DNA from 3 places in the Streptomyces sp. NPDC001781 genome. Region 1 is predicted to be linked to each of the others. Evidence: predicted binding sites of a transcription regulator. Region 1 holds the regulator's gene; each other region holds the start of a gene.
What was found. Region 1 encodes HrcA, which represses chaperone genes, less so after heat shock. Its sites were predicted from a motif close to TTNGCACTCNGNNNNNCNGAGTGCNAA; they were not measured.
Positions count from the first base shown of each region.

Region 2: groES (co-chaperone GroES) is a predicted target of HrcA. The motif match lies at 1,859-1,885, and genes of this name have one in related genera.
Region 3: groL (chaperonin GroEL) is a predicted target of HrcA. The motif match lies at 4,863-4,889, and genes of this name have one in related genera.

Region 1 covers NZ_JBSFFI010000029.1:47,421-55,219, reverse strand. The annotation lists gene ACWCV3_RS23625 (S41 family peptidase) at 1-346, opposite strand, end outside; gene ACWCV3_RS23620 (hypothetical protein) at 481-1,014, opposite strand; partial or broken gene ACWCV3_RS23615 (VOC family protein) at 1,093-1,471, opposite strand; gene ACWCV3_RS23610 (16S rRNA (uracil(1498)-N(3))-methyltransferase) at 1,488-2,234, opposite strand; gene ACWCV3_RS23605 (nitronate monooxygenase) at 2,231-3,331, opposite strand; gene dnaJ (molecular chaperone DnaJ) at 3,409-4,548, opposite strand; gene hrcA (heat-inducible transcriptional repressor HrcA) at 4,549-5,565, opposite strand; gene ACWCV3_RS23590 (MBL fold metallo-hydrolase) at 5,724-6,446, shown strand; gene ACWCV3_RS23585 (DUF3097 domain-containing protein) at 6,481-7,356, shown strand; gene hemW (radical SAM family heme chaperone HemW) at 7,395-7,799, opposite strand, start outside.
Region 2 covers NZ_JBSFFI010000003.1:88,693-96,491, reverse strand. The annotation lists gene ACWCV3_RS03515 (class I SAM-dependent methyltransferase) at 1-33, opposite strand, end outside; gene ACWCV3_RS03510 (polysaccharide deacetylase family protein) at 124-1,029, shown strand; gene ACWCV3_RS03505 (hypothetical protein) at 1,026-1,703, shown strand; gene groES (co-chaperone GroES) at 2,032-2,340, shown strand; gene groL (chaperonin GroEL) at 2,458-4,086, shown strand; gene ACWCV3_RS03490 (SDR family NAD(P)-dependent oxidoreductase) at 4,725-5,498, opposite strand; gene ACWCV3_RS03485 (MOSC domain-containing protein) at 5,552-6,220, opposite strand; gene ACWCV3_RS03480 (LysR family transcriptional regulator) at 6,301-7,200, shown strand; gene ACWCV3_RS03475 (WhiB family transcriptional regulator) at 7,302-7,625, opposite strand.
Region 3 covers NZ_JBSFFI010000001.1:131,469-139,267, reverse strand. The annotation lists gene ACWCV3_RS00775 (hypothetical protein) at 1-56, shown strand, start outside; gene ACWCV3_RS00770 (Ig-like domain-containing protein) at 101-580, opposite strand; gene ACWCV3_RS00765 (IPT/TIG domain-containing protein) at 704-1,723, opposite strand; gene ACWCV3_RS00760 (IPT/TIG domain-containing protein) at 1,806-2,552, opposite strand; gene ACWCV3_RS00755 (hypothetical protein) at 2,795-3,067, shown strand; gene groL (chaperonin GroEL) at 3,078-4,700, opposite strand; gene ACWCV3_RS00745 (cold-shock protein) at 4,976-5,179, opposite strand; gene ACWCV3_RS00740 (MoaD/ThiS family protein) at 5,586-5,861, opposite strand; gene thrC (threonine synthase) at 5,858-7,132, opposite strand; SAM riboswitch class I at 7,150-7,307, opposite strand; gene ACWCV3_RS00730 (glucosyl-3-phosphoglycerate synthase) at 7,444-7,799, shown strand, end outside.

The sequences.
Region 1 (7,799 bases):
GGAGGGTGGCGGCCGGGCCGCCGTCGAGCGGGACGGCACGGGCCCAGCTGTGGCGGCTGCTGTGGCGTCCGGCGGCGCTGACCGCCAGTACCTCGCCGTCGGGGGTCCAGCCGCGCACCTGGGTGCGGGCGTTGCCCCAGTGGGTGAGGCGCCGGGAGGGTCCGCCGTCGACGGGGGCGGTGTGCACCTCGGGGGCGCCGTCGCGGTGGGAGGTCCAGGCGAGGGTGGTGCCGTCGGGCGAGATGCGGGGGTGGTTCACGGGGACGCCGTCGGCGCTGACCCGCCAGGCCCGGCCGCCGTCCAGCGGGGCCACCCAGACGTCGTCCTCGGCGGTAAAGGTGACCAAGTCGCCCCGCACATGGGGGAATCGGAGGTACGAGGCGGCGTTTTCCGTGGCAGCACCGTGAGTCACGCGATCACCCTACGCGCGAACGTCCCGACCGGGACCCGGAATTGATCACTCCCCTGCCCCCCGCCCGGCTACTTGCCCTGGACGGGCCGGCACGAGGGGTCGTTCTCGCACCACAGGGTGCGGGTGACGGTGACGGTCACCCCGGGCCCGGGCTGTCCGGGCGGCCGGTAGGTGGCGGGCGGGGTGTAGGCGGGGGTGGCGTCGCAGTCGCCGAGTCCGCTCACCCGGAAGACCTGGCGTCCGCCGACCTCGGCGACGAGGTTTCCGCGCACACAGGCCCCGTTCACCGCGCGGGTGACCTTGCCGGTGACGGTGATGTCCCGCCCGTCCCTGGTTCTGCCCCGGCAGTCGACGGTGACCACGGTGGACTCGCCCGGCGACCCGCCGGCCGACGACGGACCGCCGTCCTGCCGCCCGGTACAGGTCAGCCAGCTCACGTCCACGTCGCGCTTCTTCAGCGCGTCGGTGGCCGTCGAGTCGGTGGTGTACGCGACCGAGGCCGCCCCCAGGTCACCCGGCTGACACGCCGTCACCGTGCCGACGGCGAGCGCCGCGAGCCCGCCGGCGGCCAGCACCCGGATCCCACGCGAAGAAGCCCCCATGCGCCCCAGCGTCCCACCGCCGTACCCGCTGCGGAAGGCCGCATACGGCCAGTCACCCGAATGTGCGGCGCGGGCCGGTCAGCCCCGCATCAGCGGCCACTCCTGCGACTCCACCGGGTTCCCCTCCGGGTCCCGCAGATGGGCCACCCGCATGCGGTCGGTGAAGTCCGCCGGGCCGTGGACCAGTTCGGCGCCCCGGTCCGTGATCCCGGCGGCAGTAGGCGTCGAGGTCGTCCACACGGAGGACGACCAGGGAGCGGTGGCCGCCGGCGGGACCGGTCAGCTCGGGGAGGACGTCCGCCGTCGAGGCGCGGTCCTGGAGGGCGATGCCCGCCGACCCGGCGCGGGGGCTGAACTTCTCGTACGGGCCCCGGGCCGCGCCCGACTGGGGCCGCAGGCCGAGGACTTCGGCGTAGAAGCGGTAGCGGGCGGCGAAGTCCGTGACGAGCAGGCGCACCCGCGCCGGTTCCGCGTCAGGACCAGCGTCCGGTGCGGCCCAGCAGGAGGGCGGTGGCGGCGGTGCCGGCCGTGGAGGTGCGCAGGACGGTCGGGCCGAGGACGCAGGCGCGGGCGCCGGCCCCCTCGAAGAGGGCCAGCTCGTCGCGGGAGACCCCGCCTTCGGGGCCGACGACGAGCACGATCTCGCCCTCGGCGGGGAGTTCGGCGGTGGCCAGCGGGACCGACTCGTGGTCGAAGTCGGAGTGCAGCACGGCGGCGAAGTCGGCCTGCGCGAGCAGCGCGGCGACCTGCTTGGTGGAGGCGGTGTCCGCGACCTCGGGGAAGCGGACCCGGCGCGACTGCTTGCCGGCCTCGCGGGCGGTGGAGCGCCACTTGCCCAGCGCCTTGAGCCCCCGCTCGCCCTTCCACTGGGTGATGCAGCGCGACGCCTGCCAGGGCACGATCCGGTCGACCCCGGTCTCGGTCATGGTCTCGACGGCGAGTTCGCCCCGGTCGCCCTTGGGCAGCGCCTGCACGACGGTGACGCGCGGCCGGGGCTCGGGCTCCTCGCGCACCTCAGTCAGGTCGACGATCAGCCGGTCCCTGCCCTCGGTGCCGGTGACCCGGCAGAGCGCGTGACGTCCGGCGCCGTCGGTGAGGACGACCTCCTCGCCGGGCTCCAGCCGCTTCACCGACACGGCGTGCCGTCCCTCGGGTCCGTCGAGCACGTACCGGGTGCCGTCCGTGCGGAAGTGGTCGACGACGAAGACGGGCGCGGTCATCGCGCGTCCCCTCCCTGGACTCGGACTGGTCGGTACAGACGCCCCGACTCGCCCCGTACGAGGTTGAGTTCGGCGGCGAGGGTGCGGACGAGCTCGCCGGCGGGCAGCGGCCGGGCCAGCCGGTGGCCCTGGCCCGCCCAGAGCGACATGCCCTGGGCGTCCCCGGCGGCGGTGGCGGCCTTGCGCAGCGGCGAGGTCAGGTGGTGCACGTCGGGATAGGCGGCCGGGGCGTACGGCCCGTGCTCGCGCAGGAAGCGGTTGGTCAGGGCGCGCGCCGGGCGTCCGGAGAAGGCGCGGGTCAGCTCGGTGCGCGGGAACACCGGGTCGGTCAGCGCCCGCTTGTGGACGTCGGGGGCGCCGGACTCGGGGGTGGCGAGGAAGGCGGTGCCGAGCTGGGCGGCGGTGGCCCCGGCGTCGAGGACGGCGGCGATCTGGGCGCCGAGCATGACGCCTCCGGCGGCGACGACCGGGATCCGGACGGCCTGCGCGACCTGGGTGACCAGGGACAGCAGGCCGAGCCCGGTGCCGTCGTTCTCCGCGAGGTCGCGGTGGGTGCCCTGGTGGCCGCCCGCCTCGATGCCCTGCGCGATCACCGCGTCCGCGCCGGCCCGCTCGACCGCGCGGGCCTCCTCGACCGTGGTGGCGGTGACCAGGGTGACGGTCCCGGCCCGGCGCAGCGCGGTCAGCGCCTCCGGGTCGGGCACGCCGAAGTGGAAGGAGACGGCGGCGACGGGATCGTCCAGCAGGACGGCGAGCTTGGCGTCGTAGCCGTCGTCGCGGCCGCCGTCGGGGTCGCCTGCCTCGGTCTCGTACCAGGCGGCCTCACCGGCCAGTTGCTGCGCGTACAGCTCGACGGCGCCGGGCTCGGCGAGGGCGGGCTGGGGCAGGAAGAGGTTGACGCCGAAGGGGCGGCTGGTCAGCCCGCGCAGCCTTTTGATCTCCCGGTACATGCCGTCGGCGGTCTTGTAGCCGGCGGCGAGGAAGCCCAGCCCTCCGGCCTCGGAGACGGCGGCGGCCAGTTCCGGCACGGCGACACCGCCCGCCATCGGGGCCTGCACGATCGGATGCACGACGAGATCGGCCAGTGCGGAGGACATGCCCGCATGGTGTCATGTCCGCAGGGACAAGTCCGAATCCGGCCCGGGCGTGGGGGCGCGCGTGGCGCCCCCCGCCGTCAGCGTCCGTTGAACGCGTCCTTCAGCCGGGAGAACAGGCCCTGCTGCCCGGGCTGGAACTGCCCCGTGGGCCGCTCCTCGCCGCGCAGCTTGGACAGCTCCCGCAGCACCCGCTCCTGCTCGGCGTCGAGCTTGGTCGGGGTGGTGACCTCGACGTGCACGATCAGGTCGCCCCGGCCGCCGCCGCGCAGGTGCGTGACGCCCCGGTTGTGCAGCGGGATCGACTGGCCGGACTGGGTGCCGGGCCGGATGTCGACCTCCTCCATGCCGTCCAGCGTCTCCAGCGGCACCTTGGTGCCGAGGGCCGCGGCCGTCATGGGGATGGTGACCGTGCAGTGCAGGTCGTCGCCGCGCCGCTGGAAGGTGGAGTGCGGCAGCTCGTGGATCTCGACGTAGAGGTCGCCGGCGGGGCCGCCGCCGGGGCCGACCTCGCCCTCGCCCGCGAGCTGGATGCGGGTGCCGTTGTCGACACCGGCGGGGATCTTCACGGTCAGGGTGCGCCGGGAGCGGACCCGGCCGTCGCCCGCGCACTCGGGGCACGGGGTCGGGACCACGGTGCCGAAGCCCTGGCACTGCGGGCAGGGGCGGGAGGTCATGACCTGGCCCAGGAAGGACCGGGTGACCTGGGAGACCTCGCCGCGGCCGCGGCACATGTCACAGGTCTGCGCGGAGGTGCCGGGGGCGGCGCCCTCGCCGCTGCACGTGTTACAGACGACCGCGGTGTCGACCTGGATGTCCTTGGTCGTGCCGAAGGCCGCCTCGTCCAGCTCGACCTCGATCCGGATCATCGCGTCCTGGCCGCGCCGGGTGCGCGAGCGCGGGCCGCGCTGCGACGCCGTTCCGAAGAACGCGTCCATGATGTCGGAGAAGTTGCCGAAGCCGCCGGCTCCGAATCCGCCCGCGCCACCGGCGCCGCCGGCCTGTGAGAGGGGGTCGCCGCCGAGGTCGTAGACCTGCTTCTTCTGCGGGTCCGACAGCACCTCGTAGGCGGCGTTGATCTCCTTGAACCGCTCCTGGGTCTTCGGATCGGGATTGACGTCCGGATGCAGCTCGCGCGCGAGCCTGCGGAACGCCTTCTTGATCTCATCCTGCGACGCGTCGCGGCGCACGCCGAGAACGGCGTAGTAATCCGTGGCCACTTACGACTCCGCCAGGATCTGTCCGACGTACCGTGCCACTGCGCGTACCGCTCCCATCGTTCCCGGATAGTCCATGCGGGTCGGTCCGACCACGCCGAGCTTGGCAACCGCCTCGCCGCCCGAACCGTAGCCGACCGACACGACGGACGTGGAGTTGAGTCCCTCGTGGGCGTTCTCGTGCCCGATACGCACGGTCACGCCCGGATCTTTGGCTTCGCCGAGGAGTTTGAGGAGCACGACCTGCTCCTCCAGGGCTTCCAGCACGGGCCGGATCACCAGGGGGAAGTCATGTCCGAAACGGGTGAGATTGGCGGTGCCGCCGATCATCAGCCGTTCCTCGTTCTCCTCGACCAGTGTCTCCAGCAGAGTGGAGAGCACTGTGGAGACCGTACCGCGATCCTCCGCCTCGAAGGCATCGGGGAGGTCCTCGACCAGTCGCGGTACGTCGCTGAACCGGCGCCCGGCCACCTTGCTGTTGAGCCGCGCGCGCAGGTCCGCGAGCGACGCGTCGCCGAACGGGGCGGGGCAGTCGACCATCCGCTGCTCCACCCGGCCGGTGTCGGTGATCAGCACGAGCATCACGCGGGCGGGCGCGAGTGAGAGCAGTTCCACATGCCGCACGGTGGACCGGGTCAGCGAGGGGTACTGCACCACGGCGACCTGCCGGGTGAGCTGCGCGAGCAGCCGGACGGTGCGGGCCACGACGTCGTCCAGGTCGACCGCGCCCTCCAGGAAGTTCTGGATCGCGCGCCGCTCGGGCGCCGTCATCGGCTTCACGCCGGCGAGCTTGTCGACGAAGAGCCGGTAGCCCTTGTCGGTGGGGATGCGCCCGGCGCTGGTGTGCGGCTGGGCGATGAACCCCTCCTCCTCCAGCGCGGCCATGTCGTTGCGCACGGTGGCCGGGGAGACGCCGAGACTGTGCCGCTCGGTGAGGGCCTTGGAGCCGACGGGCTCCTCGGTGCCGACGTAGTCCTGCACGATGGCGCGCAGTACCTGCAGCCTGCGTTCGCTCAGCATGCGCACCTCCGTCACGTCGCCCCACGGCCCTCGCGGTGTCCCGCCTGGCACTCTGCGCGTGCGAGTGCCAGACGTCCCCGGCCAGTGTACGGCCGTGGGGTACTCACCGGGCAAGGTCGGTGCCGTCCACCCGGCTCGTCCCCGGCTAGCGTCCTGGTATGACCGTGACTTGGGAAGACCTCGGATGGGAGCGCCTGGCCGAAGGGGTGGGCCGGTGCCGGCTGCCGGGCTGGGACTGCACGGTGGGGCTGGTCGTGGGCGCGGGCACGGCACTGGTGGTGGACGCCGGGTCGGGCCTCGCCGAGGGGGCCGCGCTGCGCGCGGCGGCACGGACGCTGGCCGGGCGGGATGTGACCCATCTCGCGCTGACCCACCCCCATTTCGATCACGTCCTGGGTGCCCCCGCCTTCGCCGGGGCGGAGGTCTACGGGGCGGTGGGGCTGGACGTGGTGTCCCGCCACGAGCGGGAGGCGCTGCTCCGGGACGCGGTCGGGCACGGCGTCCCGGCCGAAGAGGCCGAGGCCGCCGTAAGCGCCCTGGTGGCGCCCGCGCACGCCGTGTCCGGCGAGTGGACGCTGGACCTCGGCGGCGGCCGTCAGGTGCTGCTGGCCAACGTCGGGCCGGGGCACACCGCCCACGACCTCGCGGTGCTGGTACCCGGCTCCCCCGAGGTCGTCTTCTGCGGCGACCTGGTGGAGGAGTCCGGCGAGCCGCAGGCGGGCCCGGACGCGGTGCCGTCCCGCTGGCCGGACGCTCTGGACCGGCTGCTGGCCCTGGGCGGCGAGGACGCGCTGTACGTGCCCGGTCACGGAGCGGCGGTCGGCGCGGCCTTCGTGCGACGCCAACGCGACGCCCTGGCGGCCCGTTTCGGCGTGTCCTGAGTACCTGGCCGGGACTTCTCCTATCGTCTGCTGAATGCGCCCACCCGTCTCCCGTCACCGCCCTTCCCACGAGGGCCCTTCGGGCCCGCACCCTCGTTTCTACTCCCCCGACCTGACCGCCCCCTGGAAGAAGCCGCAGCCGGTGCCCGAGGTGGCGGCGGAGGCGGGACTGGTGGTGGAGGAGCCCGGTACCGGGTTCTGCGGGGCGGTGATCCGCTGCGAGGCGGGCACGGTGACGCTGGAGGACCGCTTCGGCAAGCACCGGGTGTTCCCCCTGGAGCCGCGCGGCTTCCTGCTGGAGGGCCGGCCGGTCACCCTGGTCCGCCCGGCCGCCGCCGCCCCGGTGCGGCCCGCCCGCACCGCCTCCGGCTCGCTCGCCGTCCCCGGCGCCCGCGCCCGCGTGGCCCGCGCCGGGCGGATCTACGTCGAGGGCAGGCACGACGCCGAGCTGGTCGAGAAGGTCTGGGGCGACGACCTGCGCGTCGAGGGCGTGGTCGTGGAGTACCTGGAGGGCGTGGACGACCTTCCCGCCATCGTGGCCGAATTCGGCCCCGGCCCCGACGCCCGTCTCGGTGTCCTGGTGGACCACCTCCTGCCCGGCACCAAGGAGTGGCGCATCGCGCAGTCGGTCACCAGTGAGCACGCCCTGGTGGTCGGCCACCCGTACATCGACATCTGGGAGGCCGTGAAGCCGTCGGCTCTGGGCATCCCCGCGTGGCCCCGGGTCCCCCGCGGCCAGGACTGGAAGAAGGGCGTCTGCACGGCGCTGGGGTGGCCGGAGAACACCGGCGCGGTGTGGCAGGCGGTCCTGGCGAAGGTGACGTCCTACCGGGAGCTCGAGCCGGAGCTGCTCGGGCGGGTGGAGGAGCTGATCGACTTCGTAACGGCCCCGGGCGGCGGCGAGGCCTGACGCCGGGGAGGCTTCCGGGGCCGCTGGGCCGGCCGGGATCAGTCCACCAGGTCCCGCACCACGGCGTCCGCCAGCAGCCGACCGCGCAGGGTGAGGGCCGCGTGGCCCTCGGCGTGGCGTTCGGGGCGGAGGAGGCCGTCGGCCAGGGCACGGCCGGCGGCGGCGAGGCCGGCCGGTTTCAGGAGGGTCAGCGGGACGCCGTCGCGCAGCCGGAGCTCCAGAAGGACGCGTTCGACGCGGCGGTCCTCGTCGGAGAGGACCTCGCGGCCCGCGCCGGGGGTGCGGCCGGCGGCGAGGGCGGCGGCGTAGGCGCCGGGGTGCTTGGCGTTCCACCAGCGCACTCCGCCGACGTGGCTGTGGGCGCCGGGGCCTGCGCCCCACCAGTCGGCGCCGCGCCAGTAGAGCTCGTTGTGCAGGCAGCGGGCCGCGTCGGAGGTGGCCCA
Region 2 (7,799 bases), on a different contig from region 1:
GAATCCCTGGAGGGCGGAGAGCTGGTCGTTCACCGGCTCATTGTGGGCCACCCGGTGGACCGCGCGCCCCCGGCGGCGGTGTCGGGCCGGGATCCGGGCCGCGGGCTGCCAGGATCCGACACCATGCGACACGTAGGACAAAATTATAAATACCGGGCAAGTTCCCGGACGCTTGCCGTGCGCAGCTCCGTCGCCGCGCTGACCACCGCCGCCGTACTCGCCGGCTGCTCCGGCCCCGGCTCCGCCCCCGCCGGACAGGGCGGCCCCGCCAAGGCCCCCGACGCCGCCTCGGCCCGCCTCGCGGAGCAGCGCCGCATGGTGGCGGCGGCCCGCAAGTGGCGGCTCGAACAGGTCCCGCTCACGGCCCCGGCCCCGCCGAAGGTGAAACCGAGGATCACCGCCCGCGCGGGCTTCGAGGTGAACCACCAGGAGGACGAGAACCTCCCCCCGGTCTTCACCACCGTCCCCACCGACAAGAAGATCGTCTTCCTCACCATCGACGACGGGGCCGAGAAGGACCCCCGGTTCCACCAGATGATGCGGGAGCTGAAGGTCCCGTACACCGCCTTCCTCAGCGACTACCTGGTGAAGGACGACTACGGCTACTTCCGCGAGAGCCAGGCGTACGGCAACACGCTCGACAACCACACCCTGACGCACCCGTATCTGCCCGGCCTCTCCTACGAGCAGCAGCGCCGGGAGATCTGCGGCATGCAGGACATCATGGTGAAGCAGTACGGCAAGCGCCCCGAGGTCCTGCGGCCGCCCTACGGCGACTACAACCAGGACACCCTGCGCGCCGCCAAGTCCTGCGGCATCAAGTACGCGCCGATCTGGAACGAGGAGGTCTTCGTCGACCACTGGGAGTACCGCGAGGACGACAGGAAACTACGCAAGGGCGACATCGTCCTCACCCACTTCCGGGGCACCGACGAGTGGGACGGCACGATGGTCGACGACATGCGCCGCTTCCTCGACAAGGTCACCCGCGAGGGATACGCCGTGGCACGCCTGGAGGACTACCTGTGAGGCGCGGGGCGCGGCCGGCCGTCCGCGCGGTACGGGCCGTCGCGCTCGCCTCGGCCGCCCTGCTGCTCGCCGGCTGCGCCCAGTCGGTCGACCCCATCGAGCGACTCGGCAAGAAGGCCGCGCAGGGCGTCCGCCACCCGGTGCCGGTCTCCGAAGTCGCCTACCGCCACTGGGGTCTGGCGGCCCCTCTCGCCGCCCCGCCCCGCCATGCGGGCCGCCCCCTCTCCCGGCGTGCGGGGACCCGCGTGTGGGACCACGTGGCCACGGCCGACCGGGTCGTCTTCCTCACCTACGACGTGCCGGTCGCACAGGACCGGAGCCTGGCGGCGCTCGTCGGCGAACTGCGCCTGCCGGTCACCGTCCTCCCCCGCGCCCGCGAACGGCGCGGGCCGTGCACCGCCCACGCCCGGCTGCTGCGCGCGCACGCCACCGCGTACGACCCCGCCACCCTGCGCGCGGCCGCCGCCTGCGGGGTCACCGCCCTCGTCCACTGGCGCGCCGAGACCAGCCGCCGGGGCCTCGTCTTCCGGGGCGCCCCCGGACACCTGACCCCCGGCGACATCGTCCGCGTCACCCCGGACCGCCGGGGCGGCCTGGCGGGGCGTACGGCACGTGTGCTGAGAGAGGCCCAGGCAAGGGGCCTGACGGCCGGAAAGCTGACGGACTACCTCTAGGGTCTTTCGTCTGGATCACGCCGGGCCCGCGGGGTCCGGCCCGATCCAGACGAAAGACCCCGGGCACCCCGGACATTCCCGCCTCCGGCGCGGCGCGCGTCCCCGCGGCACGGTCACCCCGAAGACGTGCCGGACGCCGACGCGCCGCACTGCAATTGGCACTCCGCTTGACCGAGTGCTAACCCCGGTCATAGTCTCGGCTCTGGCACTCGCCACACGAGAGTGCCAACAAAGCGACGGGCAGGTCCGGCACCCGCGACGACGGATCGACCTGGTCGCCACCTCAGACAGTCAACCCCGTGAATTCTCAGAAGGGGGAGGTCGGATCGTGACGACCGCCAGCTCCAAGGTTGCCATCAAGCCGCTCGAGGACCGCATCGTGGTCCAGCCGCTGGACGCCGAGCAGACCACGGCCTCTGGCCTGGTCATCCCGGACACCGCGAAGGAGAAGCCCCAGGAGGGCGCCGTCCTCGCCGTCGGTCCGGGCCGCTTCGAGAACGGCGAGCGCCTGCCGCTCGACGTCAAGGTCGGCGACATCGTGCTGTACAGCAAGTACGGCGGCACCGAGGTGAAGTACAACGGCGACGAGTACCTCGTCCTCTCGGCCCGCGACGTTCTCGCGGTCATCGAGAAGTAGTTCACCCCGAAGCATCTGCTTTACCACTGCGCCCCTGGTTCCCGCGACCGTCAAGAAGCCGGGCGGCCGGGGGCGCAGGCACATCCACCAAGAATTTCCGAGAGGGCTCCCGCTGTCATGGCGAAGACACTGAAGTTCGACGAGGACGCCCGTCGCGCCCTTGAGCGCGGCGTCAACAAGCTGGCCGACACGGTGAAGGTGACGATCGGCCCCCGCGGCCGCAACGTCGTCATCGACAAGAAGTTCGGTGCGCCGACCATCACCAACGACGGTGTCACGATCGCCCGTGAGGTCGAGATCGAGGACCCGTTCGAGAACCTCGGCGCCCAGCTCGTGAAGGAGGTGGCGACCAAGACCAACGACATCGCGGGTGACGGCACCACCACCGCCACCGTGCTCGCCCAGGCCCTGGTCCGCGAGGGCCTGAAGAACGTCGCCGCCGGCGCGTCCCCGGCCGCCCTGAAGAAGGGCATCGACGCCGCCGTCAAGGCCGTCTCCGAGGACCTGCTCGCCTCCGCGCGCCCGATCGACGAGAAGTCCGACATCGCCGCCGTCGCCGCGCTGTCCGCCCAGGACCAGCAGGTCGGCGAGCTGATCGCCGAGGCCATGGACAAGGTCGGCAAGGACGGTGTCATCACCGTCGAGGAGTCCAACACCTTCGGTCTGGAGCTGGACTTCACCGAGGGCATGGCCTTCGACAAGGGCTACCTGTCCCCGTACTTCGTCACCGACCAGGAGCGTATGGAGGCCGTCCTCGACGACCCGTACATCCTGATCAACCAGGGCAAGATCGCCTCGATCACCGAGCTGCTCCCGCTGCTCGAGAAGGTCATCCAGACCAACGCCTCGAAGCCGCTGCTGATCATCGCCGAGGACGTCGAGGGCGAGGCCCTGTCGACCCTGGTGGTCAACAAGATCCGCGGCACCTTCAACGCCGTCGCGGTGAAGGCCCCCGGCTTCGGCGACCGCCGCAAGGCGATGCTGCAGGACATGGCCGTCCTCACCGGCGCCACCGTCATCTCCGAGGAGGTCGGCCTCAAGCTCGACCAGGCCGGTCTCGACGTGCTCGGCACCGCCCGCCGCGTGACCGTCACCAAGGACGACACCACGATCGTCGAGGGCGGCGGCAACGCGGCCGACCTGACGGGCCGCGTCGCGCAGATCAAGGCCGAGATCGAGAACACCGACTCCGACTGGGACCGCGAGAAGCTCCAGGAGCGCCTCGCCAAGCTGGCCGGCGGCGTGTGCGTGATCAAGGTCGGCGCCGCCACCGAGGTGGAGCTGAAGGAGAAGAAGCACCGTCTGGAGGACGCCATCTCCGCGACCCGCGCCGCGGTCGAGGAGGGCATCGTCTCCGGTGGTGGCTCCGCGCTGGTCCACTCCGCGAAGGTCCTGCAGGACGGTCTGGGCAAGACCGGCGACGAGGCCACCGGCGTGAGCGTCGTCCGCAACGCGGTCGTCGAGCCGCTGCGCTGGATCGGCGAAAACGCCGGCCAGGAGGGCTACGTCATCGTCTCCAAGGTCAAGGACATGGAGAAGGGCCAGGGCTACAACGCGGCCACCGGCGAGTACGGCGACCTGGTCAAGGCCGGCGTCATCGACCCGGTCAAGGTCACCCGCTCCGCCCTGGAGAACGCCGCCTCCATCGCCTCCCTCCTCCTCACGACCGAGACCCTGGTCGTCGAGAAGAAGGAAGAGGAAGAGGCCGCCGCCGGCCACGGCCACGGCCACGGTCACTCCCACTGAGCGCTGCGCTGAGCCTCCGCTGAGCTGAGCCACGGTGCCCGGCACCCCTTCGGGGGTGCCGGGCACCGTGCGTTCCAGGACGCACTGGTACGGCCCTTGGCCTCGCAGATCAGCCGCTCCTCGGCGCGCACCGCTTCGAGGCCGGTCCAGCGGTCCGCGGGCTCGACCGGCGTCCAGCCCTCGGCGAGCAGCCAGGTGCGGACGCGTCGGTCACTCGGTCCTCGTCGCCGGCCCGGGCCAGGAGATCGTCAGATATGACGGCTAGCCTCACGGGTGCAGGCCTGCACGACGGGGCGGGAGCCGTCCGAAGGCCCTTCGGGAAAAGCCCGTCCAGCACCTCCCACTCCGTCGCCCGGTCCACCGACTCCACCGTGCGGCCGTCCGGCGTCGGTGGGGCGCACGACCGCCACATGGTGCCGCAGCACCCGCCGGCCCACCACGAACGAGCCCAGGCAGTCCTTGCCGACCGACCGGACGGCTCCCGCAGCAGGCCCGGACGCCTCGTGGTCGGGCCGCCCGGTACGTCCTGACTCCCTCAGCCTGCCGCTGCCGCCCCCGCCCCGGCAGCTCCCTCATCGACCCGCCCGCCCGGGCTCACCGCCCGGCCCCTGAAGTCACCCACGTCCAAGGGGGGAACGTCACTTCGGCCCGTACTTGCGTCCCGTGCGGGCGCTGATTCCGCCCAGCAGACCCCGGGGGGCGATCTTCGCCAGGCCCATGAGGGCCTTGTAGCGGGGGTCGGGGATGGAGACGGTCTTGTTGCGGGCGAGGTCGTCGAGGGCCTCGGCGACGAGTTTGTCGGCGTCCAGCCACATCCAGCCGGGGATGCTGTCCGTGCCCATGCCGGCCCGCTCGTGGAACTCGGTGCGGACGAAGCCGGGGCACAGGGCCATCAGCCGGACCCCGCTGCCCGCGAGGTCCTTCGCCGCGCCCTGGGTGAACTGCACGACCCACGCCTTGGAGGCGCCGTACGTGCCGCGCGGGACGAAGGCCGCCACGGAGGCGACGTTCACCACGCCGCCCCGGCCGCGCTCGCGCATCGCCTCGGTCGCCGCCGAGGTCAGCCGCAGTACCGCCTCGCAGTGGACCTTGAGCATCCGCAGCTCGTCGGCCATGGAGACGTCGAGATAGCGGCCCTTGTTGCCGAAGCCGGCGTTGTTGACCAGCAGGTCGACCGGGTGCCTGCGGTCACCGAGCCGCTCGGCCACCGCCTCGATGCCCTTGTCCTCGGCGAGGTCGGCGGTCAGCACCTCCGCCTCGATGCCGTGCCGGTCGTGCAACTCGGTCGCCTGCTCGCGCAGCCGCGCCGTGTCGCGCGCCACCAGCACCAGGTCGTGCCCGTCCGCCGCCAGCCGTCGTGCGAACGCGGCGCCGATGCCCGCGGTCGATCCCGTAATCAGAGCCGTTGTCATGACCCAAGCCTAGTGACCCGTGCCGACGGCGCCCGGCCCGTCGTGACGGCCGCTCAGCGCGCCTGGTCCGCCAGGTACTTGCGTACCAGGGCCAGCGTCTCGCCGTGCAGCGCGTCGCCCGCCGCGAGCAGCGAGGGAAGCAGGTGGCGCTCGGTGGTCACCGCGCGGAACTGCGTCGCCGCCGTCACCCCGTGGTCCGGCCGGTACGTGATCTCCACCGCGTCCCCCGCCCGTATCTCGCCCGGCTCGATCACCCGCAGGTAGGCACCCGTGACGGCCTTCCGGGTGAACCTCTTCACCCAGCCCCGCTCGGCCATGTGGCCCTGGAACGTACGGCACGGGATCCGCCCCGACGTCACCTCCAGCACCACCCCGGACCCGATCCGCCAGCGCTCCCCGATCAGGGCCCCGGACACGTCGAGCCCCTCGGTGGTCAGGTTCTCCCCGAAGAAGCCGCTCGCCAGCGACCGGCCCAGCTCGCGCTCCCAGTCGTCCAGGTCCTCGCGCGCGAAGGCGTACACCGCCTGGTCGTCCCCGCCGTGATGGCGCAGCTCGCACACCGCGTCCCCGGCCAGCCCGCTGCCGCCGGCCCCCTTCGGCCCCGGCGCCGCCACCCGCACCGGGCCCTCGACGGGCCGCTTGTCGATGCCCGTCAGACCCTCGGCCTGGTCGGTGTACGGCACGGCGCGGGGTCGCCCCAGATTGACGGAGAGAAGCCTCATGCGCGCACGGTACGTGATCACCACCCAAAGCGTCGACGCGATTTCGGGACCTGATCCCAAGCACCCCTTATGCTCAAGGGGTGATCGAGGCCCGCCATCTCCGCGTCCTGCGCGCCGTCGCCGCCACCGGTTCCTTCTCGGCTGCGGGGCGTGAGCTGGGCTGCACCCAGCCCGCCGTCAGTCAGCAGATGAAGGCGCTCGAAGCCTCCGTCGGCACCCCGCTGCTGGTCCGGGGCGGCCGGGAGATGCGGCTGACCCAGGCCGGAGAAGCCCTGGTCAGGCACGCCTCCGGCATCCTCGCCGGGCTCACCGCCGCCGAGGAGGAGGTCGCCGCCATCGCGGGCCTGCGCGCGGGCCGGGTCCGGCTGGTCTCCTTCCCCAGCGGGACCTCCACCCTGGTCCCCACCGCGCTGGCCGCCCTGCGCGCCGCCCACCCCGGCACCCGCGTGTCTCTGGAGGAGGCCGAGCCGCCCCGGTCGGTCGGGCTGCTGCGCGAGGGCGACTGCGACGTGGCCCTCGCCTTCCGCTACCAGGGCGCTCCCGCCACCGAGGAGTGGGACGACCTGGTGGTACGACGGCTGCTGACGGACCGTCTGGTCGCCCTGGTCCCCGAACGGCACCGGCTCGCGGGCGCCGAGGCCGTCGCCATCGGGGAACTGGCCGAGGAGCCCTGGATCGCGGGCTGCCCGCGCTGCCGGGGCCGGCTCGTCCAGGTCTGCGAGGGCGCCGGGTTCACCCCCCGCATCGACTTCGCCACCGACGACTACCCGGCCGTGGTCGGCCTGGTGGGCGCCGGCCTGGGCGTGGCCGTACTGCCCCGGCTCGCGGTGGAGTCGGTACGGCCCAGGGGGGTGTGCGTGGTCCGGCTGGAGCCCGCGGTGCACCGGGAGATCGTCGCCCTCACCCTGCCCGACCTGGCCCAGGTCCCGGCCGTCGCCGCCACACTGGAACAGCTCGGCAGGGCCGCTTCGCGCGCCTGAAGCGCCGGGTCGAATCGGACCGGAGCCGATCGGCGAAGCGCCACCAGAGCACGGCTCAAGGGCACGCGGGTGCGTGCCCTGATGAATGCAGAAACGTTCCTTCAGGCGTGGGGGCCGGGGCTCCCGCTTGTGGTGGACACCAGGCGGTTGCGCGCCCGGCCCATCAGCTCTTCGCGCTCGTCCTCGGTCAGCCCGCCCCACACGCCGTACGGCTCACGCACCGCCATCGCGTGGGCCGCGCACTGCGCCCGTACCGGGCACCGCATGCAGACCTCCTTGGCCGAGTTCTCACGTGCACTCCGCGCCGCACCGCGCTCGCCCTCCGGATGGAAGAAGAGCGAGCTGTCCACGCCTCGGCAGGCAGCCAGCAGCTGCCAGTCCCACAGGTCCGCGTTCGGTCCGGGAAGGCGGGAGAAATCTGCCATTACGTGACCCCTTGTAGCCGTTCTGGGCGGATACCTTGCCTTCGACCGTACATCTCCGGTCTAAGGAGATGAAAATATGACTCATTGCGAATCTAGCCTCAGACACTGAGAAATGGCACCAAAAGCGACTAAATGGGTCACAAGTTGTGCGGAAAGTCGGTGGGGCCGTGGCGC
Region 3 (7,799 bases), on a different contig from region 1:
CCCTGCCGACCCCGGCCCGCTGGGAGGACCCCCGTTGGCCGGTCCCGCCTTCCTGAGGCGGCCTGGGCGGACCACTACCGTCCCCGTCCTGACGGACCTCCTACCTGTTGATGTTGTTGATGCTGTTGTGGATGTTGATGTCACCCGTGGAGAAGCCGAACAGCCCGCACAGCAGCAGGCAGCCGGAGGGGGTGGTGGGCGGCGGGGTGGGGCCGCTGGTGACCAGGACGGTCGTGGTCCCGTTGGAGGCGTCGCAGTCGCCGTTGCCGTTGTAGGCGGCGGTGATGTTGTGGGTGCCCGCGGTGAAGGTGGTGGTGTAGTCGGCCTGGCCGTTCGCGCCCACGGGCACCGTGGTCAGCTCGGTGGCGCCGTCGAAGAGGGTCACGCCCAGACCGCCGCTGGGGTCGGAGGAGCAGGCGACCGTGGCCTGCAGGTGCACCGGCGAACCCGCGGTGGTCGACTGAGGTGTCGCGGTCACCGTGGTCGTCGAGCCCACCGCGGCCGCGGGGGAGGCCAGCCCCAGCACTGCCGCGAACGCCGCGGCGGCCACCAGCTTGCCCCTGCATCGGATACTTCTCACCGTTCGGCTCCCTACGTCGATCGACGGATCCACGGGCCGTGCGTCGTGGTGATGCCAAGCTACGGTCATCTTTTTTTCGTTCCGGGGAGCCCGCGCGGACAGGCAACCCGATCGGATCAGCCTTCAGATGCCGGGTGGGGCGACACGGGTGTAGGTCAGGCCGGCGGAGGTGCCGCCCGCGGTGGTGACGCTCACCGTCACCGGCCCCGCCGCCCCCGCCGGCGCCACGGCCGTGACCTGCGTGTCGGAGACGACGGTGAACGGGACGCCCTGGCCGCCGAAGGTGACCTTCGTGGCGGTGGTCAGGTTGGCGCCGACGAGGGTGACGACCGCCCCCGCCGAGGTGGGTCCGCTGCCCGGCACCAGAGCGGTCAGCACGGGAGCGGCGATGTAGACGTAGGGGACCGGGTTGCTCGGGCCGCCCGGCGTGGTCACCGTGATCTGCGTGCTGCCCGTGCCGGGCGGTGCGGTGGCCGTGATCTGCGTCGAGGACACCACGGTGAAGGAGGTCGCGTTCGTGGCCCCGAAGCGGACCGCGCTCGCGTTGAGCAGGCCGGTACCGGTCAGCGTCACCACCGTCCCGCCGGACACCGGTCCCTGACCGGGGTCGGCGGTGTTCAGTACGGGAGGCACGGCGTAGAAGAAGTAGGCGTCCGGGGAGGCGGCACTGGTGCCTCCGGGCGTCGTGACGGTGACCGCCGCCGCGCCGGGACCTCCGGCCGGGGTGACGGCGGTGATCTGGCTGGCGGAGTTGACGGTGAACGACGTCGCCGCCACGCCGCCGAAGCGCACGGCACTGGCGCCGGTGAAGCCCGTACCGGTGATGACGACCGTGGTACCGCCCGATGCCGGCCCGCTGTCGGGGGTCACCGCCGTGACGACCGGTACCGCGGCCGCGACGTAGGTGAAGGTCACCGAGTTGCTGGTGCCGGTCGGGCTGACGACGGTCACCGCCACCGGCCCGGCGCTGCCGGCCGGGCTGACGGCGGTGATCTGGGTGGCGGAGTTGACGGTGTACGAGGCGGCGGTGCTGCCGAACCGCACGGCGGTGGCCCCTGTCAGCCCGGTCCCCGTGAGGGTGACGGCGGTGCCGCCCGTGGTGGGGCCCTGCGTGGGGTTGGCGGTACTGAGGGTGGGCGGCATGAGGTGCTCCTGACGGGTGTCGTGCCCGGATCGTGGCGGTGCCGCCGCCCGGCGTGGGGACCGGGCGGCGGCGCCGTGGAGATCAGATCGAGGGCGGTGTGACGTAGGTGAAGGCGTCGGCGGCCGTGGCGGACCCGGCCGGGTTGGTGACCACCACGTCGACCGATCCCGCGGCTCCGGGCGGGGTGACCACCGACAGGGTGGTGGTGTTCACCACGGAGAACGGCGCCGGGGTGCCGTCGAAGGTGACCGAGTCGGTGCTGTCGAGGTTGGTGCCGGTGATCGTCACCCCGGTGCCGCCGGACGTGGGCCCGGACGACGGGGCGACGGTGGTGACGGTGGGTACGGCGACGTAGACGTAGGACAGGCCGTTGTTGGAGCCTCCCGCGGTGGTCACGGTGACCCCGACGGGGCCCGCCGCCGCGCCCGCCGGGACGGTGACCGTGAGCTGGGTGTCGGAGACGACCGTCGGGGTGGCGTTCACGCCGCCGAAGGAGACATTGGTCGCGGTGGAGAGGCCGGTGCCGTTGAGGGTGATGGTGTTGCCGCCGGCGAGCGGCCCGGAGGAGGCGCTGAGGGAGGACTTGAAGGGGGCGCCGACGTAGAAGAACGGCACGGGGCTGCTGGTGCCGCCCGGCGTCGTCACCGTCACCCCGACCGTGCCCGTGCCGGAGGGGGACACCGCCGTGACCTGGGTCGGCGAGACGTTGGTGACGCTGGTGGCCGACTTGCTGCCGAACTTGACCGCCGTGGTGCCGGAGAGGTTCGTTCCGGTGATGGTCACCAACGTGCCGCCGCCGGTGGACCCCTGGTTCGGAGAGATGGGCATGAGGAGACTCCTCGCTGACAGAAGGAAGACACAGGACGCAGCCGACCGACGAGCGCAGGGGCGAGGGGTCCGAGCACGCCGCGCGTCACCGTGGTGCCGCTGGGCGCGCCAAAGAAAAAGACCGGCAGAAGCCGCCTCTACCACGAACCCCCGGTATGGGATGGGCGGCCCACCGGTTTGCTGCCACAAGTGACCCATACGAGGGACAGGCTGCCAATGTGCCGAGGGGGGTTTACACCCGGATGGCCGAGCGTGCGGCCAGAGACACTGAGCCCACGCACACCGGCGCACGCCACTGCCGCGCGCACGCCGGCCCCTGGCTGATCACTCGTCTGACGGAGCGCGGCAGTCCGGCGGCGACGGGACGGGCCGGCCCGGGCGAGAAGGGCGGGCAGCGGGTCGCCGGCGTGGACGGGGACGACGCGAAGGCCGATCGGGGCGACGGCGCCGCCGCGAAGACGCCGAAGGGCGGCACCTCCCGTGAGGGAAGTGCCGCCCTGGCGAAGGACAGTTGATCCAGGAGGATCAGAAGTCCATGTCACCGCCCGGCATGCCGCCCGGAGCGGCCGCGGCGGCCTTCTCCGGCTTGTCGGCGATGACGGCCTCGGTGGTGAGGAACAGCGCGGCGATGGAGGCCGCGTTCTGCAGCGCGGAGCGCGTGACCTTCGCCGGGTCGATGATGCCCTCGGCGATCATGTCGACGTACTCGCCGGTCGCGGCGTTCAGGCCGTTGCCGACGGGGAGGTTGCGGACCTTCTCCACGACGACGCCGCCCTCGAGACCACCGTTGACGGCGATCTGCTTCAGCGGGGCCTCCAGCGCGAGCTTGACCGCGTTGGCACCGGTCGCCTCGTCGCCCGACAGCTCCAGCTTGTCGAAGACCTGGCCGGCCTGCAGCAGAGCCACGCCACCACCGGCGACGATGCCCTCCTCGACGGCCGCCTTGGCGTTGCGCACGGCGTCCTCGATGCGGTGCTTGCGCTCCTTGAGCTCCACCTCGGTGGCGGCACCGGCCTTGATGACCGCCACGCCGCCCGCGAGCTTCGCCAGGCGCTCCTGGAGCTTCTCGCGGTCGTAGTCCGAGTCGGAGTTCTCGATCTCGGCGCGGATCTGGTTCACGCGGCCCTGCACCTGCTCCGAGGAGCCGGCGCCGTCCACGATGGTGGTCTCGTCCTTGGTGACGACGACCTTGCGGGCGCGGCCCAGCAGGTCCAGGGAGGCGCTCTCCAGCTTGAGACCGACCTCCTCGGAGATGACCTCGCCACCGGTGAGGATGGCGATGTCGCCGAGCATGGCCTTGCGGCGGTCACCGAAGCCCGGGGCCTTGACCGCGACGGACTTGAAGGTGCCGCGGATCTTGTTGACCACGAGGGTGGAAAGGGCCTCGCCCTCGACGTCCTCGGCGATGATCAGCAGCGGCTTGCCCGACTGCATGACCTTCTCCAGCAGCGGGAGCAGGTCCTTGACCGAGGAGATCTTGGAGTTGGCGATGAGGATGTAGGGGTCCTCGAGCACCGACTCCATGCGCTCCATGTCGGTCGCGAAGTAGGCGGAGATGTAGCCCTTGTCGAAGCGCATGCCCTCGGTGAGCTCCAGCTCGAGACCGAAGGTGTTGCTCTCCTCGACGGTGATGACGCCTTCCTTGCCGACCTTGTCCATCGCCTCGGCGATGAGCTCGCCGATCTGCGTGTCGGCGGCGGAGATGGAGGCGGTGGAGGCGATCTGCTCCTTGGTCTCCACGTCCTTGGCCTGCTCGAGCAGGGCGGTGGAGACGGCCTCGACGGCCTTCTCGATGCCGCGCTTGAGGGCCATCGGGTTGGCGCCGGCGGCCACGTTGCGCAGGCCCTCCTTGACCAGGGCCTGGGCCAGCACGGTCGCGGTGGTCGTACCGTCGCCGGCGACGTCGTCCGTCTTCTTGGCGACTTCCTTGACCAGCTCGGCGCCGATCTTCTCGTACGGGTCCTCGAGCTCGATCTCCTTGGCGATGGAGACACCATCGTTGGTGATCGTGGGGGCGCCCCACTTCTTCTCGAGGACGACGTTGCGGCCCTTGGGGCCGAGCGTCACCTTGACGGCGTCCGCGAGCTGGTTCATGCCGCGCTCGAGGCCGCGCCGCGCCTCCTCGTCGAACGCGATGATCTTGGCCATGTGAAGTGGTCCCTCCAGGACTGGGGGTGATTCCTTCGGACCGCGCCCGCGCCCGCGACGGACGGCTCGCCGGCCTTGTGGTTCCTTGCCCCACCCGGCCTGCGGGCCTCGCCGACCCGGTCCTTCGTTGTCACTCTCACCTTCAGAGTGCTAACGCAATGATTAGCACTCGCCCAGGGCGAGTGCAAGCGCCTTCGAGGGATCAGGACGGGGCGTAACAGGACGAAGGGCCCGCACCCTGTACGGGTGCGGGCCCTGCGCTTGTCCAAAGACGTTCAGGCGGTGACGCGAACCATGTCGGCCTGCGGGCCCTTCTGACCCTGCGAGATCTCGAACTCGACCCGCTGACCCTCTTCCAGGCTGCGGTAGCCGTCCATCTGAATCGCGCTGTAGTGGACGAAGACGTCCGCACCACCGTCGACCGCGATGAAGCCGTACCCCTTCTCCGCGTTGAACCACTTGACGGTGCCCTGAGCCATGGCTAACTCCCCTATTGCTGGCCCTTGCGCAGATCCACACCTCGTGAACCTGGGTCAGACCTCGTCCCCGATCTTCCGGGGGCGTGCGCCGGAACGCGTCGACCGCGGCTGAATGTATCTGTCCAACTGCCGTCTGCAACAGGTCAATCGGACGAGAATTCTGGACGGGCACAGTCCGGAATCTGCCGCAACTTCGGCTGAATTCGGGGCAAGTCGGGCCCCACAAATGCAGCAAATGCCGCACATTACCCGCGCATTTTGGCTACTTCTTGTCGGGCAGGCGGCATGAGCCAACGACGCCCGGCCCTCGGGGACGGGAGCGCGTTCCCCAACTCTACCGCGCTCAATCACACAGAATGGCCCCCTCCGTTTACCTCGCGGAGAGGGCCATTACCGAGGGTGAATTTCAGCCGCCGGCGACCGCCGGAATGATGGAGACACCCGCACCGTCGGGCGTGGCGGTCTGAAGTCCGCCCTCGAAACGCACGTCGTCGTCATTGACGTAGACATTCACGAACCGGCGCAGCCTGCCCTGGTCGTCCAGGACGCGGGCGGCGATGCCCTGGTGGTGCTTCTCCAGGTCCTCGATGACCTCCGCGAGCGTGCCGCCCTCGGCGGCGACCTCGGCCTGCCCGCCGGTGTAGGTGCGCAGGATGGTCGGGATGCGAACGGTCACGCTCATGCGAGGCCAGCCTCTCGGAAGGAGTCCAGGTTCGGGCGGATGGTCGCGGTCAGACCGGTGCCGGCGACCGCGTCCAGGGTCTTGAGGCCGTCGCCGGTGTTGAGGACGACGGTGGTGAGCGAGGGGTCCAGCGCGCCTGTCTCGATCAGCTTGCGGGTGACGCCGACGGTCACCCCGCCCGCCGTCTCGGCGAAGATGCCCTCGGTGCGGGCCAGCAGCCTGATGGCGTCCACGATCTGCGGGTCCGTCACGTCCTCCACCGTCCCGCCGGTGCGGCGCGCGATGTCCAGCACGTACGGTCCGTCGGCCGGGTTGCCGATGGCGAGGGACTTGGCGATGGTGTCCGGCTTCTGCGGCCGCACCACGTCGTGGCCCGCCTTGTACGCGGCGGACACCGGCGAGCAGCCCTCCGCCTGGGCACCGAAGATCTTGTACGGCCTGTCCTCGACCAGGCCGAGCGCGATCAGTTCCCTGAGCCCCTTGTCGATCTTGGTGAGCTGGGAGCCGGAGGCGATCGGCACCACGAGCTGGTCGGGCAGCCTCCAGCCGAGCTGCTCGCAGATCTCGTACGCCAGCGTCTTGGAGCCCTCGGCGTAGTACGGCCGCAGGTTGACGTTGACGAAGCCCCAGCCCTCACCCGCCGGGTCGCCGATCAGCTCGGAGCAGAAGCGGTTCACGTCGTCGTAGTTGCCCTCGATGCCCACCAGCTCACCGCCGTAGACGGCGGCCATGACGACCTTGCCCTGCTCCAGGTCGTGCGGGATGAACACGCAGGAGCGCAGGCCCGCGCGTGCGGCGGCGGCGCCGACCGCGCCGGCCAGGTTGCCGGTGGAGGAGCAGGAGAGGGTGGTGAAGCCGAAGGCACGGGCCGCCTCCAGCGCCTGGGCGACCACGCGGTCCTTGAAGGAGTGCGTCGGGTTGCCGGAGTCGTCCTTGACGAACAGCCCGCCGGTGACGCCGAGTTCGCGCGCCAGGCGGTCGGCCTTGACCAGCGGTGTCCAGCCCGGGTTGAGGTTCGGCTTGTCGGCCACGTCGGCGGGGACGGGCAGCAGCGGGGCGTAGCGCCAGATGTTCGCCGGGCCGGACTCGATGCGCGCCCGGAGCTTCTCGGTGTCGTAGGCGGAGAAGTCGTAGGCGATCTCCAGCGGCCCGAAGCACTCCTCGCAGGCGAAGACGGGACCGAGCGGGACGCGGTGTCCGCACTCCCGACAGCTCAGGGCGGCGGCGGGGCCGAGATCGACGGTGGGGGTGGCGACAGTCTGCACAGCCATGGAGGCGAGGCCCTTTCTCCTCATCTTCCTCACGACGCATCTCGCCGTGAGACGGATTTGGCACCTTCCCTAGCCGGGAGCCTCGCGCGTGCCGCGACGTGTCGCGCACGGGAGACCGGCTGGAGGGTTGCCGGGGCTTCATCGGGCCGTTTCCCTCTGCCCCTCTGGATGAGCGGTATTCGGTTGTGGACGCCGTCCGACCTCGACATGCGATGGTCATCGGCGTTGTTCAAGACTGTAACCGAAGGCCAGGAGAGTTGAAGGTGTCGTCCGAACCGCGAGATGGATCAGGCAGTGAGGAGCCGCAGACCATGCTGGAGGAAACCGAGCGCTGGCTGGCCACCCGCTCCTGGTCGGTGGCCGACCGCCCGCTGCACCGCGTGCTGGCCGCCAAGCAGCGGTCCGGGCAGCGGATCTCCGTGGTGCTGCCCGCGCTGAACGAGGAGGCGACGGTCGGCGAGATCGTCTCCGTGATCCGCCACGACCTGGTCTTCCAGGCTCCGCTGGTGGACGAGATAGTCGTGGTGGACTCCGGGTCCACCGACCGAACCGCCGAGGTGGCCGCCGCCGCGGGCGCGCGGGTGGTGCACCGGGACGAGATCCTGCCCCGGCTGCCCGCCGTGCCCGGCAAGGGCGAGGTGCTGTGGCGCAGCCTGCTGGCGACCGA